DNA from 2 places in the Kitasatospora sp. NEAU-69 genome. Region 1 is predicted to be linked to the other one. Evidence: riboswitches for the same ligand, from Rfam matches in the RefSeq annotation. Region 1 holds a riboswitch; the other holds the start of a gene.
What was found. Region 1 has a riboswitch for glycine ahead of gcvP (aminomethyl-transferring glycine dehydrogenase). Riboswitches for the same ligand answer to the same signal wherever they lie in the genome.
Positions count from the first base shown of each region.

Region 1 (9,124 bases):
CCGCGCTCGCCGAGCACCCGGCGGACGGCTACGACTTCGTCTCGCGCTACTTCGCCCCGGCGGCAGGCGTCGCCGAGGACCCGGTGACCGGCAGCGCGCACACCGCGCTCGCGCCGTTCTGGGCCGAGCGGCTGGGCCGCACCGAGCTGACGGGCTACCAGGCCTCGATCCGCGGCGGCCTGGTCCACTGCGAGCTGCGCGCGGACCGGGTGCTGCTCTCCGGCCGGGCGGTCACCGTGCTGGACGGCGCGCTCACCCCGTCGGCAGCCAGCTGACGTGCCCGGCGAGTAGCGCGTACCCGACGAAGGCGACCGTGTCGATCAGCGAGTGCGCCGCCACCAGCGGCATCACCCGGCCCCAGCGCCGGTACAGCAGCACGAACACCGCGCCCATCACCATGTTGCCGATCAGCCCGCCGACCCCCTGGTAGAGGTGGTAGGAGCCGCGCACCACCGAGCTGGCGGCCAGCACCGCCCAGGGGCCCCAGCCGCGCTGGTCGAGCCGGCGGACCAGGTAGCCGAGCACCACCACCTCCTCCAGCACCGCGTTCTGGCAGGCGGAGAGGATCAGCACCGGGATCCGCCACCAGACGTCGGGCAGCCCGGAGGGCACCACCGTGAGGTTGAATCCGGCCGCCCGTGAACCGAAGTAGAGCGCCAGGCCGGTGCCGCCGATCACCGCCGCGACGGCCGCGCCGCGGCCCAGGTCGCCGGCCTTGCGGCGCAGGTCGAAGCCGAGCACCCGCAGCGAGCTGCCCTCGCGCACCAGCAGGTAGCCGACCAGCACCACCGGCATCAGGCCGCGGCCGATGTAGTAGAGCTGCCAGGCCAGGTCGATCCACGGCCGGCCGGGCGCAGCGGAGGCGTTGAGCGAGGCGGTCTGCTGGGAGAGCGCGACGTTCTGGGTGAGCGAGTCGGCGAAGCTGATCAGCGCGCTGATCCCGCTCGCGCCGAGCGAGAGACCGAGCACGATGAGCAGCTCCGCGCCGAGCAGCCGGCGCCCGCGATCGCCGGGCGGCAGGGCGTGATCGGGCTGCGTGGGGGGTGCCATCGTCATGGCGGATCATCTTGTCACACCACGATGAGCCCACCATGAACGCAACGGCGCCGGCTCACCAGCTCACCAGCTCACCAGCTCACCAGCTCAGGCTCACCCCACCGGCCAGGTGTGCACCGGCTCGCCCGCCCGCATCAGCTCCATGTACCGCCGGGTCATCGCGGCCAGCGCGGCCCCCCGGTCCATCCCGTACCGCTCGCGCAGCTGGTGCACGGTCGCCGCCTGCCACGCCGCGCCGTTGGTCCGGCGCAGGCAGCGCTGCTCGATGATCCCCAGGTAGCGGTCCCGGTCGGCGGGCTGCACGCCCCACTCGTCCAGCCCCTGGTGGGCCAGCGGCAGCAGTTCGCCGAGCACCAGGTCGACCACCGGCACCTCGGCCGGCCCGCCCTTGGCCCCCCGCCCCTGGCGCGGCCAGTGCACGGCGGCGTCGATGCCGTAGCGCGCGGCGGTCTGGAAGTTCCGGTCGGCCAGGTCGAACGGCAGCTTCGTCCAGATCGGTCGCGGCTGCTCGGCGAGCGCCCGGACCAGGCCGTAGTAGAACGCGGCGTTCGCCAGCGTGTCGGCGACCGTCGGGCCGGCCGGCAGGCAGCGGTTCTCCACCCGCAGGTGCGGCACGCCGTCCGCGACGTCGTAGACCGGGCGGTTCCAGCGGTAGATGGTGCCGTTGTGCAGCCGCATCTCGCCGAGTCGCGGCACCCCGCCGGAGGCGAGCACCTTGGCCGGGTCCTCGTCGTCGCAGATCGGCAGCAGCGCGGGGAAGTAGCGCAGGTTCTCGGCGAACAGGTCGAGCGCGCTGTCCACCCAGCGCTCCCCGAACCAGGTGATGGGGCGCACTCCCTGGGCCTTGAGCTCCGCCGAACGGGTGTCACAGGCCTGCTGGAAGAGCACCGGGCGGGTCTCCCGCCACAGCTCGCGGCCGAACAGGAACGGCGAGTTGGCGCCGAGCGCCACCTGGACGGCGGAGATCGCCTGGGCGGCGTTCCAGACCGGTGCGAACCGGTCGGGGGTGACCTGCAGGTGCAGTTGGAGCGAGGTCGCGGCGGCCTCGGCCACCATCGTCACCGACTCCAGCACCAGGTGCTCGACACCCTCGATGTCCAGCGCGATGTCCTCGCCGCGGGCGGCCATGATCTGGTCGCTGAGCAGGCTGTACCGGTTGTTGTGGGACATCGAGTCCAGCCCGGTGTGCTCCAGCCCGAGCGTCGGCAGCACCCCGACCATGATGATCCGGGCACCCGCCTCGGCGGCCCGCCGGTCGGCGTAGCGCAATCCGGTGTCGATCTCCTCGCGCAGCTCCTCGAAGACGTGCCCGCTGAGCCGGTGCGGCGCGATGTTGACCTCGATGTTGAACTGCCCGAGCTCGGTCTGGAAGTCGGCGGAGCCGATCGCCGCGAGCACCTGCTCGTTGCGCATCAGCGGCTGCCCCTGCTCGTCCGCCAGGTTGAGCTCTATCTCCAGACCCAGGACGGCCCTCGGGCGGTCGAAGCGGTTCTCCCGCAGCATCCGGTCGAGTGCCTCCTGACAGGCCTGCAGCTTGAGCCGGTACTGCTGTCGGTCCGCCAGGTCCGCCCGGGTCGCGATGACCTTCTCGCCCATGGATGCCCCCCTCAGGCCGGTGCCGCCGTGCCAAGCATCATGCCCATCCCCAAGATCGATACCCAGGCATCCGCGGCCCGCTGCAGCCATCACCGCGCAACGGCTAATACCTTGCAGTACAAGGGAACTGACGGTTTCTCACCCAAATTACGACTTGCCGAGAACGACGGAAGGTGATAGACATGTCACCCTGCGCACTTGTTCGAGAGGCTCCGTGCTGCCTGCTGCCCGCCAGGGCGGCTGCCCGCTTGTCGCGGAGTCCACTCGCGCGCGCCCAGCCACGCGATCACGCCCAACCGGACCCGGCCCTTCGCGCCACGCCGGTATGCCGCCTTCGCACGCCGATCTCGCACGGAGAGGCGACCCGCCATGACCTTGCAAACGCCCCAGCCGCCGCCCAGCGCGCTGCGCGCCGTACTGGCCGCACTGACCTCGGAGTCCGCGCTGCGGCAGTCCGGGGCCGCCACGCTGCGCAGTCCCACCGGCCCGCTACTGCCGTCCCATCCCCTGGCCGTGCACCAGCTGCCACCCGGGACGACGACGGTGCGCCAACTGGCCGCGGCACCCAGGACGGGCTGGCGCTTCCTGATCAAGAGCGGCGGCCAGGTACTGGCGGCCGCCGAGGTGGTGCGCTCCTCGGAGGGCCACTCCTTCGCGCACTTCGCGACCGGGCCGTACCTGGACTCCACCGTGCAGACGCTCGCCCAGGCCTGGCAGCTCGCCCAACCGCTGCCGACGGCCCATCAGGCGCGGCTGCTGTCGATGCCGGGCCACTACGCGACGGCGCTGTGGCTGCACGGCACCGAGGGCGATCCGGCGGACGACCTGCTGATCCCGCTCGCCCCGGCCCCGCTGGGCATCACCGCCCACCACGCCTACCCGGCCGGCCAACTGCTCGCCCTGCTCACCCGCCGAGCCGCCGGCTCGGCCGCGGTGGCCGCGGCGGCGGCAACGGCGGCGGCGGCCTCCACGCTGGCGGCGGTCCCGGCGTTCTAGTCACCGGCCGGGTGCGCGGCACCCGCGACCCACGTCACTCGCAGAGCACGTCACCCGTGCGCGAACCAGTCGTGCGCCAATCACCCGTCCGGACTACTCCGCACCCACCCGGTCGTGCCATGACCGGGTGGCCCGTCGGTGTGCCCGCGCGGCGGCCCAGCCATCTGAATGGGTGATCTCTGCCCCGGAGTTGTGGCACAACTCACCAAAACAGCTGCGGGACGGGCCCGGGAGGCAGACACTGGAGGAAGCGTGGAAGGACCCCCTGTCCTACCCACAGAAGCGCCGGTTCACACCTGGACCGGCGGGACAGGATCCGACCAACTTCAACGGTGTTTCCAGAGCCGGTTGCCCGAGCCGGGCACGGGCCGATGCCGCTGCGGGGGGCGTGGATCGTGAGTGAAGCGAGGTACGACGATGTGCCAGCACCGACCTGAGTGTCCGTCGGCCGAGTCCGCCGACCGGGAGGCGGCGGTCCCGGTCGCCCGTCACCCCGAGCAGGGCTGGAGCCTGCTCTGCAACGGCGTCCTGCTCTTCGAGGACACCGGCGAGCTGCTCCCGGACGGCCGGGTGATCGCCCCGCGCCGCTCGTTGCTCGCGGTCTGAACGAACCCGGAACGTCACGAAGCCTCGGTGGTCAGCGGACCACCGAGGCTTCATGACGTGCTAGCCGGTCACCGGCTCACCGGGCGTCAGACGCCGTACTCGTCCAGCGGCGGGCAGGAGCAGACCAGGTGGCGGTCGCCGTAGGCGCCGTCGATCCGGCTCACCGGCGGCCAGTACTTGTCCGCCGGGTTCACGCCCGCCGGGAAGACCGCCTCGTGCCGCGAGTAGCCGCGCGTCCAGTCGCCGGCCAGCGTGGCGGCGGTGTGCGGGGCGTGGTGCAGCGGGTTGTCCTCCGCCGACCACTCGCCGGAGCCGACCTTCTCGATCTCCGCGCGGATCTCGATCATCGCCTCGCAGAAGCGGTCGATCTCGTGCAGGTCCTCGGACTCGGTCGGCTCGATCATCAGCGTGCCGGCCACCGGGAAGGACATGGTCGGGGCGTGGAAGCCGTAGTCGATCAGGCGCTTGGCGATGTCGTCCACGGTCACCCCCGTCTCCTTGGTCAGCGGGCGGATGTCGATGATGCACTCGTGCGCGACCAGACCGCCGGGGCCCGTGTAGAGCACCGGGAAGTGCGGGGCCAGCCGCTTGGCGATGTAGTTGGCGTTCAGCACGGCGACCTGGGTCGCCCGCTTGAGGCCCTCGCCGCCCATCAGGCGCACGTACGCCCAGGAGATCGGCAGGATCGCCGCCGAGCCCCACGGCGCGGCCGAGATCGGGCCGACACCGGTGGCCGGGCCGGCCTCGCCCTGCAGCGGGTGGTTCGGCAGGTACGGCGCGAGGTGCGCGCGGACCGCGACCGGGCCGACGCCCGGGCCGCCGCCGCCGTGCGGGATGCAGAAGGTCTTGTGCAGGTTCAGGTGCGAGACGTCCGCGCCGAACTTGCCCGGCTTGGCGAGGCCGACCAGCGCGTTCAGGTTCGCGCCGTCCACGTACACCTGGCCGCCGGCCTCGTGCACCAGGCCGCAGATCTCGGTGATCTGGGTCTCGAAGACGCCGTGGGTGGACGGGTAGGTGACCATCAGCACCGAGAGCTGCTCGCGGTGCTGCTCGATCTTCGCCTTCAGGTCCTCGACGTCCACGTCGCCGTCGGTCAGCGTCTTGACGACGACCACGCGCATGCCGGCCATCACCGCGGAGGCGGCGTTGGTGCCGTGCGCCGAGGCGGGGATCAGGCAGACGTCGCGCTGGGTGTCGCCGTTCGCGTGGTGGTAGGCGCGGACCGCGAGCAGACCGGCGAACTCACCCTGGGAGCCGGCGTTCGGCTGGATCGAGACGGCGTCGTAGCCGGTCACCTCGACCAGCTGCTGCTCCAGGTGGCGGATCAGCGTCAGGTAGCCCTGGGCCTGCTCGATCGGCGCGAACGGGTGCAGCTGGCCGAACTCCGGCCAGGTGACCGCCTCCATCTCGGTGGTGGCGTTCAGCTTCATGGTGCAGGAGCCGAGCGGGATCATCCCGCGGTCCAGCGCGTAGTCCCGGTCCGAGAGGCGGCGCAGGTAGCGCAGCATCGAGGTCTCCGAGCGGTGGCTGTGGAAGACCGGGTGGGTGAGGTACTCGTCCTCGCGGAGCAGGCCGGCCGGCAGCGTGTCGGCGGCCTCCTCGACCTCGGCGCCGACGACGCCGAACGCGGCCCAGACGGCGTCCAGGTGCTCGCGGGTGGTGGTCTCGTCGCAGGAGACCGAGACGGTGTCCGCGTCGGCCAGGTAGAGGTTGACGCCGGCCTCGCGGGCCACGGCGACGACCTCGGCGGCCCGGCCCGGGACCTTGGCGGTCACGGTGTCGAAGAACGCCTCGTGGGCGAGCTCGACGCCGCCGGCGCGCAGGCCGGCCGCCAGCGCGGCGGCGTAGCGGTGGGTGCGGCGGGCGATGTCGGCCAGCCCGTCCGGGCCGTGGTAGACGGCGTACATCGAGGCCATCACGGCGAGCAGCACCTGCGCGGTGCAGATGTTGCTGGTCGCCTTCTCGCGGCGGATGTGCTGCTCGCGGGTCTGCAGCGCGAGGCGGTAGGCGCGGTGGCCGTCGGCGTCCACCGAGACGCCGACCAGGCGGCCGGGCAGCGAGCGGGCGTACTCGGCGCGCACCGACAGGTAGCCGGCGTGCGGGCCGCCGAAGCCCATCGGGACGCCGAAGCGCTGCGAGGTGCCGCACGCGATGTCGGCGCCGAGCGAGCCCGGCGACTTGAGCAGCGTGAGCGCCAGCAGGTCGGCGGCGACCGCGACGATCGCGCCCAGGCCGTGCGCCTGCTCGATCACGGCGGTCAGGTCGCGCACCACGCCGGAGGCACCGGGGTACTGGAGCAGCACGCCGAAGACGCCGCGCTCGGCGATCTCGGCCGGGATGCCCTCGGCGAGGTCGGCGACGACCACCTCGACGCCGGTCGGCAGCGCCCGGGTGCGGATCACCGCGAGGGTCTGCGGCAGCGTGTCGGCGTCAACCAGGAAGACACCGCCCTTGACCTTGGTCACCCGGCGGGCCAGCGCCATCGCCTCGGCGGCGGCGGTGCCCTCGTCGAGCAGCGAGGAGCCCGAGGTCTCCAGGCCGGTCAGGTCGGAGACCAGGGTCTGGAAGTTGAGCAGCGCCTCCAGGCGGCCCTGCGAGATCTCCGGCTGGTACGGCGTGTAGGCCGTGTACCAGGAGGGGTTCTCCATGACGTTGCGCAGGATGACCGGCGGCGTGTGGGTGCCGTAGTAGCCCAGGCCGATCATCGAGGTGAGCACCTGGTTGTGCGTGGCGAGCTCGCGCAGCTCGGCGAGCACCTGGGCCTCGCTGCGGCCGTCCGGCAGGTCCAGGGCGGTGATGCTGCGGATCGCCTCGGGGACGGCGGCGGCGGAGAGCTCGTCGAGCGAGCCGAAACCGACCTGCGCCAGCATCTTCTCCTGGGCGGCGGCGTCGGGGCCGATGTGGCGCGACTCGAACGGGCTGGCCGCCTCGAGCTCGCTGAGGGTGGCTGCGCTGCGAGAACGACCGTTGGTCGGCTGGGCAGTCATGGTGGTCGGGCCTCCTGGTCACGGACCGGCGGGGGCACGCACGCCGGGGGGAGGGCCTTCGCCACTGTGGACAGCGGATCGGCCTGCGGCGGGCGAGCCCGACAGACCCTCCCCCTCTGTCATCGGGACCTGAGAGCTTCGCCCGCGCGAGGCTGACGCCCCGCCGGCTTGCACCGTCGGTGAGGGTGGTGGCCACCGGCTCCCTCGCCGGGGGTCCTGCCCTGCTTTCCAGAGTGACCTATCCCGCACGGTACGGATGCCTGAGAGATTCCGGGGAGGGTTTGCTCCTTCGGCGCCTCGCTCCCCTTCGGTCGGGGGCGGGGACTCTCCCGAGCGGGCTCGGCGGTCGCGCCCAGGGTACCAGCGAGAACGCACCGAACGACCGCTCAGGTGAGCGAATCCACTCCCCCACTTGGTCCAGTGCGCGCACGGACGGCCGCGCTCGGCTCGCCACCGTCCGGTTCGTGGCTTTTCGTGTGAATCGACAGGCAGTAACCAGCTGGAGGAAATAGCGTGCAGACCGATATCGACCCCCGAGACCTGATCGGGCACAAGGCCGTCGACCGCAACGGCGACAAGATCGGCACGGTGGACGAGGTCTACCTCGACGATGCGACCGGTGAGCCGGAATGGGCCGCGGTGCGGACCGGAATCTTCGGGCGGGACGCCTTCGTGCCGCTCACCACGAGCGAGTTCTCCGGCGAGGAACTGCGCGTGCCCTACGACAAGTCGCTGATCAAGGAGTCGCCGGACTTCGGCGTCGGCCAGCACCTCTCGCCGGCCCAGGAGCTCCAGCTGTACCGCTACTACGGGCTGGACTCACCGGGCGTCGAGCGCCCGCTGCCGCCCCCGGCGCCCGCCCGGCACCCGGACGATCTGGACTTCGGCGTCGGCACGCAGACCGGCATGCCGGCCGCGGCGGCGACCGGCGGCGCCATGGCGGCCCGCCCGGCGACGGCGCAGCCGACCGGCCCCGGCACCGCGACCATCGGCCTGGACAAGCCGGTCGACCCCACCCCGCCCTCCCAGCCGCCGATGCCGGCCCCGGGCCAGCCCCCGGCGCCGGGCTCCACCCCGGCCCAGGCCGCCGCGAGCCGACCGGTCGCCGGCCCGGGCGCGACCATGCCGCCGCCCGGCCCGATCGAGCTGACGCTGCGCGAGGAGCGTCTTGAGATCACCAACGAGTGGCACGTGCTCGGCACCGCCAGGATGCGCAAGTACGTGGTGACCGAACCGGTGGAGAAGCGGATCCAGGTGGTCAAGGAGCGGGTCCGGGTGGAGCGGGTCCCGGTCGGCGAGGCCGAGCGGTCGGCGCTCTCGGCGCAGGAGATCGCCGAGGCCGTCGAAGAGGTGACGCTGCACGAGGAACGCCCGGCGGTGCGCAAGTACCTGGCGCCGCTGGAGCGGGTGCGCCTGGTGGTGGAGCGCTACACCGAGGAGCAGGTGATCCGCGAGGAACTGCGCCGCGAGCAGGTGGAGATCCACGACAGCACCGCGCCGGAGCAGCAGGCCGGCGATGCCCGGTATGCCGACGCCCAGCACGCCGACACCCAGGCCGCCACGCACCACGCCCCGGCCAACGCGCCGGCCCACCCCCCGGCGCAGGCCGCCGCCCGGGAGCCGGACAGCGCCACGGCCTGACCCCGCTCCCAACTCCCCCGGTACGGCCCGGACCTGGTCTTCCACCAGGTCCGGGCCGTATCGGCGTTGTCGGCCGCAACAAAGCTTCACCGGTCGATATTTGACAGATTGAAGCACTTGAGGGCATGGTTACTTCACTACATTGACTGTCGTTAGCTTGAAGCAGCCTCGAGGGCTGCTGAAGCCCATCCCTGAAGGAGCCACCGTGAGTGAGGCGCCACAGCCCACCACCACGGCCGTGA
Region 1 is NZ_JBWXUE010000023.1:13,722-22,845, reverse strand. Features, by position in the region: gene AC060L_RS25160 (PhzF family phenazine biosynthesis protein) at 1-275, shown strand, start outside; gene AC060L_RS25155 (CPBP family intramembrane glutamic endopeptidase) at 253-1,050, opposite strand; gene AC060L_RS25150 (glutamate-cysteine ligase family protein) at 1,150-2,652, opposite strand; gene AC060L_RS25145 (hypothetical protein) at 3,022-3,648, shown strand; gene AC060L_RS25140 (DUF5999 family protein) at 4,066-4,254, shown strand; gene gcvP (aminomethyl-transferring glycine dehydrogenase) at 4,341-7,241, opposite strand; glycine riboswitch at 7,351-7,478, opposite strand; glycine riboswitch at 7,480-7,583, opposite strand; gene AC060L_RS25130 (PRC and DUF2382 domain-containing protein) at 7,755-8,882, shown strand; gene AC060L_RS25125 (MFS transporter) at 9,088-9,124, shown strand, end outside.

Region 2 (9,124 bases), on a different contig from region 1:
CACCAGGTTCGGCAGCAGCTCGCGCAGCAGAATGTGCACACCGCCGGCGCCCAGGCTGCGGGCCGCGTCCACGAACTCGCGCTCGCGCAGCGAGAGGGCCTGGCCTCGCACGATGCGGCCGATGTACGGCCAGCCGAAGAAGCCGATGACCAGGATCAGGATCAGCATCCGCACGCCGCTGCCGGAGAGGCCGAGCAGCGAGTCCGGCATCACCGAGACCAGCGCGATGCTGAACAGCAGCTGGGGGAAGGCGAGCAGGACGTCCATCACGCGGCTGATCACGGCGTCCACCCAGCCGCCGAAGTAGCCCGCGGCGATGCCGAGCAGGACTCCGATGATCACCGAGACCGCGGCGGACAGGAAGGCCACCAGCAGCGAGATCTGCGCTCCGTAGAGGATCCGGCTGAAGACGTCCCGGCCGAAGGTCGGGTCGACGCCCAGCAGGAACTGGCCGTTGATGCCGCCGAACGAGCCCTTGGGGAGCCCGAGGTTGGGGTCGATCTGGTCCGGGTGCGGCTGGTCCGGCGGGTGGCCGAGGAGCGAGCTCAGCACCGGCGCGAAGATCGCGGCGAGGATCAGCAGGATCACCACGACGCCGCCGGTGAGCGCGACCTTGTCCTGCTTCAGGCGGGCCCACGCGATCTTGCCGGGCGAGCGGCCCTCGATCCGCTTGGCTTCCTGGGCCGGTTCGGCCGCGGGATCGCCCGGTGCGGGGGCGGTGGTGTCGGTGGGTGTGGTCATGGGCAGTTCGGGTCCCCTCGCCGACGGTTGTCGGCCCATGGGCAGTCAGGGGGCAGGCGCGACCATGTCAGGTCCAGGTCAGGACCCGCGGTCTATGCACCCCTGGCTGCTCGGCTGGTGCGGTGCGCAGAACTCTCCATGCTGCGAACAGGCTTGCGCCAGCCCTCCCCCTCGAAGGATGCCCAACTGTGATCTATTGGGATTCAAGATCACTAAACCCCGGGGTCGCATATCGGCCACCCGCCGGACACATGCGGCCTGGTCAGCGGGCATGCCGAAGCATGACTGACGGATCGTCAGTCATGCCCGAAAGGGAAGAGGTGCTGCCCGATCAGTTGACGGAGAGTGAACGGAAGGCCCGCGCACGCCGGTCTGTACCAGCCGGATGCGGGGTCGTTTCAGCGCGCGACGCGCGGGGCGTCTCAGCGCGCGGGGCGGGGCGGCCAGGGCTGCTGCGGCCACCCGTGGCCGGTGCCCGGCGGCGGCTGCGAACCCGGGGCCGGATAGCCGTACGAACCCTGGTGCGGCGCCTGCCCCGGCGCCACCCCCGGCGGATACGGCACAGCCGGCACAGCCTGCACGACCGGCGCGGCGGGGTACGGCGACGCGGTGGCCTCGCGGTGGTAGAACGGCCGGGCGTGGGCGTGCATCCAGAGCGCCACCGGGTCGTACTCGTCGCTCATCGCCACGGTCGAGACCGCGAGGCCGGGCGGCGCCTGCGCGATCGCCCGCTGCATCAGCGCCCGGACCGCCTCGACGGCCGGCGGCGAGGTGTCGTACAGCTCCAGCCCGATCGCCAAGTACGCTTCGCCGACGACCGGTTGCACCCAGGCCCGGCGCAGCGCGCGGACCGGACGGACCGACGGCGCCTGGCGCTCCAGCAGCGCGTAGAACTGCTCGGCCGGCACCTGCGGCTCGGAGAGCTTCAGCGGCCCGGCCGGCAGCCGGTCCAGACCCGCCGCGACCCGGCGCAGATCGGCCCACGGGATGCCGACGCCGCCGCCCGGCGCGTGCGGATCGAGCCACAGGCCCCAGCGGGTGCGGTACAGCGCGGCGGCGATCTCCCGTCCGGAGATCACCTCGTGGCCGCGGGTCCAGCCGCTGGCGGCGAGTTGGCCGGGCGAGGTGGCGGCCGGCGCGTAGCCGTGGCCGGCGAGGTCCATGTTCCCGTACTGTGCGTCCGGACTGCCCGCGCTGCCCTGCCAGAGCAGCATCCAGACCCGGCCCTCGGCGAGGGCGTGCAGCAGCCGCTCGTACGCGTCCCAGCGCTCCGGTGCGACCTCGCGCAGCGCGCGCTCCAGGGCGCCCGGGTCCGCGCCGGGGGCCTGACCCCAGGGGCCCGGCCCGCCACCTGCCGCTCCCGTCGTCACGGTGCGCCCTCTTCCCTGTCCTGGTCCGGCCCGAGCCGACCCACCCCCGGCCCGGCCGGCCTGTCCTGGCCCGACCTGCTGGCCCGGCCCGTCCTGGCCCGACCCGTCCCGCGTCCGGCCGGTGCTCCGGTCCGGCAGCGGGGCCGGTTGGCGGCCGCGCTGTGGGCAGCACGATACGGGGCCCGGCCGACATGCGTCATGCCGGTCGGGCCTGGTGTCGCAGGACGGCTCAGAACCGCTCGTAGAACGGCCGGACCTGGTGCAGCATCCAGTCCACCACCGGGTCGGCCGCCAAGTCGAGCAGCACGATGTGCACACCGCCGGGCAGCGGCGCCAGGCCGAGCGCGCGGCCGAGCGCGGCATTAGCCTCGGCCGGGTCGGCGGGCGCGGCCGGATCGAGCTGGACGCCCACGAACAGCACCGTCGGCTCGCCCTCCACCGAGGCCAGCGCCCGCCGGGCCGTCAGCACCCCGGGCAGCGCGGCCAGCTCGGCGCGGACCGCCGTCAGGAAGGCCACCGGCTCCTCGGCCGGCTCCGGCTCGCGCAGCGCGACCCGGGCGCCCTGCGGCGGCTGCGCGCCCGGCTCAGCGCCCCAGCGATCCCCCTGCGGCCCCCGGCGCAGCTCGGCGACGCCCTGCGGCGGCACCGGGATCCCCACCGGCGCCTCCGGGTTGACCGCGATGCCGATGCCCAGCGGCAGGCCGCGGGCGAACTCCCAGGCCGGCGCGACCGCGCAGGACAGACCGGGGGCGTGCCGCAGGAACTGCTCCTCGGAGGAGAAGACCGGGACGTACGGCCCGCCCGCCAGCTCGATGGTCGGCAGGTCCAGCGCGTGGCCCTGCGGATCGGCGCCGGACGGCAACGGGATCCACACCTGGCTGCGCGCGAGCACCTCGATCACCCGGGCGGTCGCCGCCGGCTCGCCGAGCGCGGCGGTGAGCACCTGCTCCAGCTCGTTGGCCGGCCAGCCGCCGCCGGCCGGTGCCTGCCCGGGCTCGGCCCACCCCTCTGTTCTCATAGTGCAAGCGTACCGAGCCCTCCCCTCCCGCTCGGGCGCACCGGCATGCCATGATGTGCCCGTTGTCCCCGTGTCCGACAACCGAACGGCTGTACCGGACCACCGGACCGACCAACTTCATACTGGCCGCTCGAACCCGCGCGGGAGAGTCCGGAGGTGCCCACGGCACGGACCGGCGCCGAAGGAGCAAGTCCTCCCCGGAATCTCTCAGGCACCCTTACCGCACGGGCGAGGCGAATCTGGAAAGTGGAACACGGCCGTGCCGTGCGCCCACCCACGGTGCAAGCCGCGTCATCCTTGGTGGTGTGCGGTGAAGCTCTCAGGTTGCGACGACAGACGGGGAGACTCCACCCCCGCATGTCCGCAACCAGCCACGGGAGTCCCACCATGTCCCCCCGCCTGACCGCGCTCGACGCCCTGCACCGTTCCCTCGGCGCGACCATGACCGACTTCGCCGGCTGGGACATGCCGCTGCGCTACGGCAGCGAGCGCGAGGAGCACCTCGCCGTCCGTACCAAGGCCGGCCTCTTCGACCTCTCGCACATGGGCGAGATCACCGTCTCGGGACCGCAGGCCGGCGAGCTGCTCGACCACGCGCTGGTCGGCTTCATCTCGGCCCTCGGCGTGCTGCGCGCCCGGTACACGATGATCTGCCGCGAGGACGGCGGCATCCTGGACGACCTGATCGTCTACCGGACCGGCGAGCAGGAGTACATGGTCGTCGCGAACGCCTCCAACGCCCAGGTGGTGCTGGACGCGCTGACCGAGCGCGCGGCCGGCTTCGACGCGACGGTGCGCGACGACCGCGACGCCTACGCGCTGCTCGCCGTCCAGGGCCCGGAGGCGAACGGCATCCTCGCCTCGCTCACCGAGGCCGACCTGCCCGGCCTGAAGTACTACGCACTGCTGCCCACCACGGTGGCCGGCAAGGACGTCTGGCTGGCCCGCACCGGTTACACCGGCGAGGACGGCTTCGAGATCTTCTGCGCCCCCGGCGACGCCGAGCACCTGTGGCAGGCGCTGACCGAGGCCGGCTCCGCCGCCGGCCTGATCCCGTGCGGCCTGTCCTGCCGCGACACGCTGCGCCTGGAGGCCGGCATGCCGCTGTACGGGCACGAGCTGGACACCTCGCTGACCCCGTTCGACGCGGGCCTGGGCCGCGTGGTGCGCTTCGACAAGACCACCAACGGCGGCGACTTCGTCGGCCGCAAGGCGCTGGAGGAGGCGGCCGCCAAGGCCGAGTCCAACCCGCCGCGGGTGCTGGTCGGCCTGGTCTCCGAGGGCCGCCGGGTGCCGCGCGCCGAGTACGCGGTGGTCGCCGCCGACGGCGCCGTGATCGGCCGGATCACCTCCGGCGCGCCCTCCCCCACGCTCGGCAAGCCGATCGCGATCGCCTACGTGGACGCGGCCTTCGCCGCTGCCGGCGGCGAGGTCGCGGTGGACGTGCGCGGCAAGCACGAGCCGGTCGCGGTCGTCGCGCTGCCGTTCTACAAGCGCGCCCGCTGAAGCCCGGCCGCCGAGCCACCCCTCTCCCTCTCGTCCCACGAAGCAGTCCGCACCGCGGACCGCTTCGCCCTTCCCGCTTCCCATCCTGGAGAATGAACACCATGAGCAACCCGCAGCACCTGCAGTACAGCAAGGAGCACGAGTGGCTGACCACCGCCGACGCTGACGGCGTCTCGATAGTCGGCATCACCGAGCACGCCGCCACCGCCCTCGGCGACATCGTCTACGTGGACCTGCCCGCCGTCGGCGACACCGTCACCGCCGGCGAGACCTGCGGCGAGCTGGAGTCCACCAAGTCGGTCAGCGACCTGTACTCCCCCGCCACCGGCGAGGTCGTCGAGATCAACGACGAGGTCGTCGCCGACCCGGCGCTGGTCAACTCGGCCGCTTTCGAGGGTGGCTGGCTGTTCAAGCTGCGCATCTCCGACGCCCCCGCGGACCTGCTCAGCGCCGACGAGTACACCGCTTTCACCGCCGGCTGACCACTGCTCGACGGGGCGGCCCCAGCGCGGCGGCCGCCCCCGCCGGTCCCACCCGCCCTGCCCGCCCGTCGCCCGCCACCACCCTCCACCGGCGCGCTTCGCGCGACTGCCCTGATTGGGAAGACGCCACCATGACTGTCCTCAACCAGTCCCTGCACGCTCTCGACCCCGAGATCGCCGCCGCGGTCGACGCCGAGCTGCACCGTCAGCAGTCCACCCTCGAAATGATCGCCTCCGAGAACTTCGCCCCGGTGGCGGTCATGGAGGCCCAGGGTTCGGTGCTGACCAACAAGTACGCCGAGGGCTACCCCGGCAAGCGCTACTACGGCGGGTGCGAGCACGTCGACGTGGTCGAGCAGATCGCGATCGACCGGATCAAGGAGCTGTTCGGCGCCGAGCACGCGAACGTCCAGCCGCACTCCGGTGCGCAGGCGAACGCCGCCGCGATGTTCGCTCTGATCAAGCCGGGCGACACGATCCTGGGTCTGAACCTGGCCCACGGCGGCCACCTGACCCACGGCATGAAGATCAACTTCTCCGGCAAGCTCTACAACGTGGTCGCGTACCACGTGGACGAGCAGACCAGCCTGGTCGACATGGAGGAGGTCGAGCGCCTCGCCAAGGAGCACCAGCCCAAGCTGATCATCGCCGGCTGGTCCGCCTACCCGCGCCAGCTCGACTTCGCCGAGTTCCGCCGGATCGCCGACGAGGTCGGCGCGCTGCTGATGGTCGACATGGCCCACTTCGCCGGCCTGGTGGCCGCGGGCCTGCACCCGTCCCCGGTCCCGTACGCGGACGTGGTCACCACCACCACGCACAAGACCCTGGGCGGCCCGCGCGGCGGCGTCATCCTCTCCAAGGCCGAGTGGGCCAAGAAGATCAACTCCGCGGTCTTCCCCGGCCAGCAGGGTGGTCCGCTGGAGCACGTGATCGCCGCCAAGGCCGTCTCCTTCAAGGTCGCCGCCTCGCCGGAGTTCAAGGAGCGCCAGGAGCGCACGCTGGAGGGCGCCAAGATCCTGGCAGCCCGCCTGCTGCAGGACGACGCGACCGCGGCCGGCGTCTCGGTGCTGTCCGGCGGCACCGACGTGCACCTGGTCCTGGTCGACCTGCGCAACAGCGAGCTGGACGGCCAGCAGGCCGAGGACCGCCTGCACGAGGTCGGCATCACGGTCAACCGCAACGCGATCCCGAACGACCCGCGCCCGCCGATGGTCACCTCCGGCCTGCGGATCGGCACCCCCGCGCTGGCCACCCGCGGCTTCCAGGCCGAGGACTTCCGCGAGGTCGCCGACGTCATCGCCGAGGCCCTGAAGCCGGGCTTCGACGAGGGCAAGGCCACCGCGCTCAAGGCCCGGGTCACCGCGCTCGCCGAGAAGTACCCGCTCTACCCGGAGCTGTAATCCGCATTTCTGCTGTAGGGCCGTGGTCGGCGTCACCCCTGCCGACCCGAGCCTTCACCGGGGGCACCGCGCACACTGGAACGTGAGCCGGTGCCCCTGCCCATGCACCGCCCGCACCGCACTGCGTCACCCCGCACCGCCCCGCACCGCCCGTTCTCTCCACGAGACCAGACAAGGACGTCACCCCCGTGGCCATCAGCGTCTTCGACCTCTTCTCCATCGGCATCGGCCCCTCCAGCTCCCACACGGTCGGCCCGATGCGCGCGGCCCGGATGTTCGCCCGCCGGCTGCGCTCGGAGGGGCTGCTGGACCGCGTCGTCTCCGTCAAGGCCGAGCTGTTCGGCTCGCTCGGCGCCACCGGCCACGGCCACGGCACCCCGAAGGCCGTCCTGCTCGGCCTCCAGGGCGACTCGCCGCGCACGGTGGACGTCACGAAGGCCGACCTCTCGGTCGAGCAGATCAAGCAGTCCAAGCGGATAGCGCTGCTCGGCACCCACGAGATCGACTTCGACCCCGACCTCCAGCTGATCCTGCACCGCCGCCGCTCGCTGCCGTACCACGCGAACGGCATGACCCTGGCCGCGCACGACGCCGCCGGCGAGGTGCTGCTGGAGAAGACGTACTACTCGGTCGGCGGCGGCTTCGTGGTCGACGAGGACGCGATCGGCGCGGACCGCGTGGTGCCCGATGACACCGCGCTGCGCTACCCCTTCCGCACCGGCGAGGAGCTGCTGCGCCTCACCCGCGAGACCGGCCTCTCGATCTCCGGCCTGATGCTGGAGAACGAGAAGGCCTGGCGCACCGAGGAGGAGATCCGCACCGGTCTGCTGGAGATCTGGGGCGTGATGAAGGAGTGCGTCAGCGCCGGCATGTCCCGCGAGGGCATCCTGCCCGGCGGCCTGAAGGTCCGCCGCCGTGCCGCCTCCGGCGCCCGCGCGCTGCGCGCCGAGGGCATCGGCCCGGCCAACGCGATGGAGTGGGTCACCCTCTACGCGATGGCCGTCAACGAGGAGAACGCCTCCGGCCAGCGCGTCGTCACCGCCCCCACCAACGGCGCGGCCGGCATCATCCCCGCCGTGCTGCACTACTTCCAGAACTTCATCCCGGGCGCCGACGACGACGGCATCGTCCGCTTCCTGCTCGCCGCCGGCGCGATCGGCATGCTCTTCAAGGAGAACGCCTCGATCTCCGGCGCCGAGGTCGGCTGCCAGGGCGAGGTCGGCTCCGCCTGCTCGATGGCCGCCGGCGGCCTCGCCGAGGTCCTCGGCGGCACCCCCGAGCAGGTCGAGAACGCGGCCGAGATCGGCATCGAGCACAACCTCGGCCTCACCTGCGACCCGGTCGGCGGCCTGGTCCAGATCCCGTGCATCGAGCGCAACGGCATGGCCTCCGTCAAGGCCGTCACGGCCGCCCGGATGGCCCTGCGCGGCGACGGCCGGCACCACGTCTCGCTGGACAAGGCGATCAAGACGATGAAGGAGACCGGCGCGGATATGAAGGTGAAATACAAGGAGACCTCCCGCGGAGGACTCGCGGTCAACGTCATCGAGTGCTGACCGGGTAGCCGCCTCAGACCCCCCGCTCGCGCACCTTCAGCTCGAACCAGACGCCCTTGCCCCGCGGCAGCAGGTCGGCGCCCCAGCGGTCGGAGAGGTTCTCGACCAGGCGCAGGCCGTAGCCGTGCTCGCCGCCGGGCTCGGCCATGATCAGGCAGGGCAGCGAGCGGGAGGAGTCGCGGACCTCGACGCGCAGCCAGCCGGGGCGGCGGGCCAGGCTGAGGCCGATGGTGCGGCCGCCGGCGTGGTGCAGGGCGTTGGCGACCAGCTCGGAGGTGAGTAACTCGCCGGCCTCCAGGAGCTGGGGCAGTCCCCAGGACTGCAGCACCTTGAGGATGAGCCGGCGGGCGACCGGCCCCGACTCGGGGCGGGACGGGAGCCTGGCCTCCTCTTCGGAGGCCGGATCGCTGAGCCGGGGCAGCACCACCCGTTCCAGCTCCCAGGGGGACAGCCGTTCCAACGCCGCCAGGGCCGACCGCCCGACGATGCCCGAGGGATCGTCAGCGGCCAGGCCCTGGCCCAGATCTGATGACTGATCGACTTCGCCCCATCCCGCCATGCGGACCATCATTGCGCTTGGCGAGCAGCCATGTACGGACAATGACGAAACGATCACTATTCAGTTGGCATATGACAGCGGAACCGCTTGTCCCTCTACCAGGTGGCCCAGGTCATGTTCCAGCCGCTCAGGCCGTTGTCGGGCGTAACCTGGGCGCCCTTCGAGTTGACGACCTTCACGACATCTCCAACCATCGAGGCGGCGTAGAACTTACCCGCGGGGGTGTTCGCGCCGCCGTCGCCGGCCGAGTCCTCGAGGCCGACGCAGCCGTGGCTGACGTTCTCGGAGCCGAAGGTGTCGTGCGAGGACCAGTTGTTGCCGTGCACGTAGGTGCCGGAGTCGGTCAGCCGCATCGCGTGCGGGACCTGCAGGTCATACTCGCCCGGCTTGAGGCCCGGGACGGAGGCGGAGGTCATCCGGGTGGTGCCCTCCTTGTCCTCGATCGTCATGACGCCGTTGTACGTCGGGTGCTCCGCGGAGCCCGAGCTGATC
Region 2 is NZ_JBWXUE010000004.1:287,765-296,888, reverse strand. Features, by position in the region: gene AC060L_RS07225 (ABC transporter permease) at 1-741, opposite strand, end outside; gene AC060L_RS07220 (enhanced serine sensitivity protein SseB C-terminal domain-containing protein) at 1,164-2,111, opposite strand; gene AC060L_RS07215 (enhanced serine sensitivity protein SseB) at 2,341-3,129, opposite strand; glycine riboswitch at 3,261-3,362, shown strand; gene gcvT (glycine cleavage system aminomethyltransferase GcvT) at 3,517-4,635, shown strand; gene gcvH (glycine cleavage system protein GcvH) at 4,737-5,117, shown strand; gene AC060L_RS07200 (serine hydroxymethyltransferase) at 5,249-6,517, shown strand; gene AC060L_RS07195 (L-serine ammonia-lyase) at 6,706-8,073, shown strand; gene AC060L_RS07190 (ATP-binding protein) at 8,087-8,632, opposite strand; gene AC060L_RS07185 (L,D-transpeptidase) at 8,728-9,124, opposite strand, start outside.
Region 2: another riboswitch for glycine. It lies ahead of gcvT (glycine cleavage system aminomethyltransferase GcvT); the one in region 1 lies ahead of gcvP (aminomethyl-transferring glycine dehydrogenase).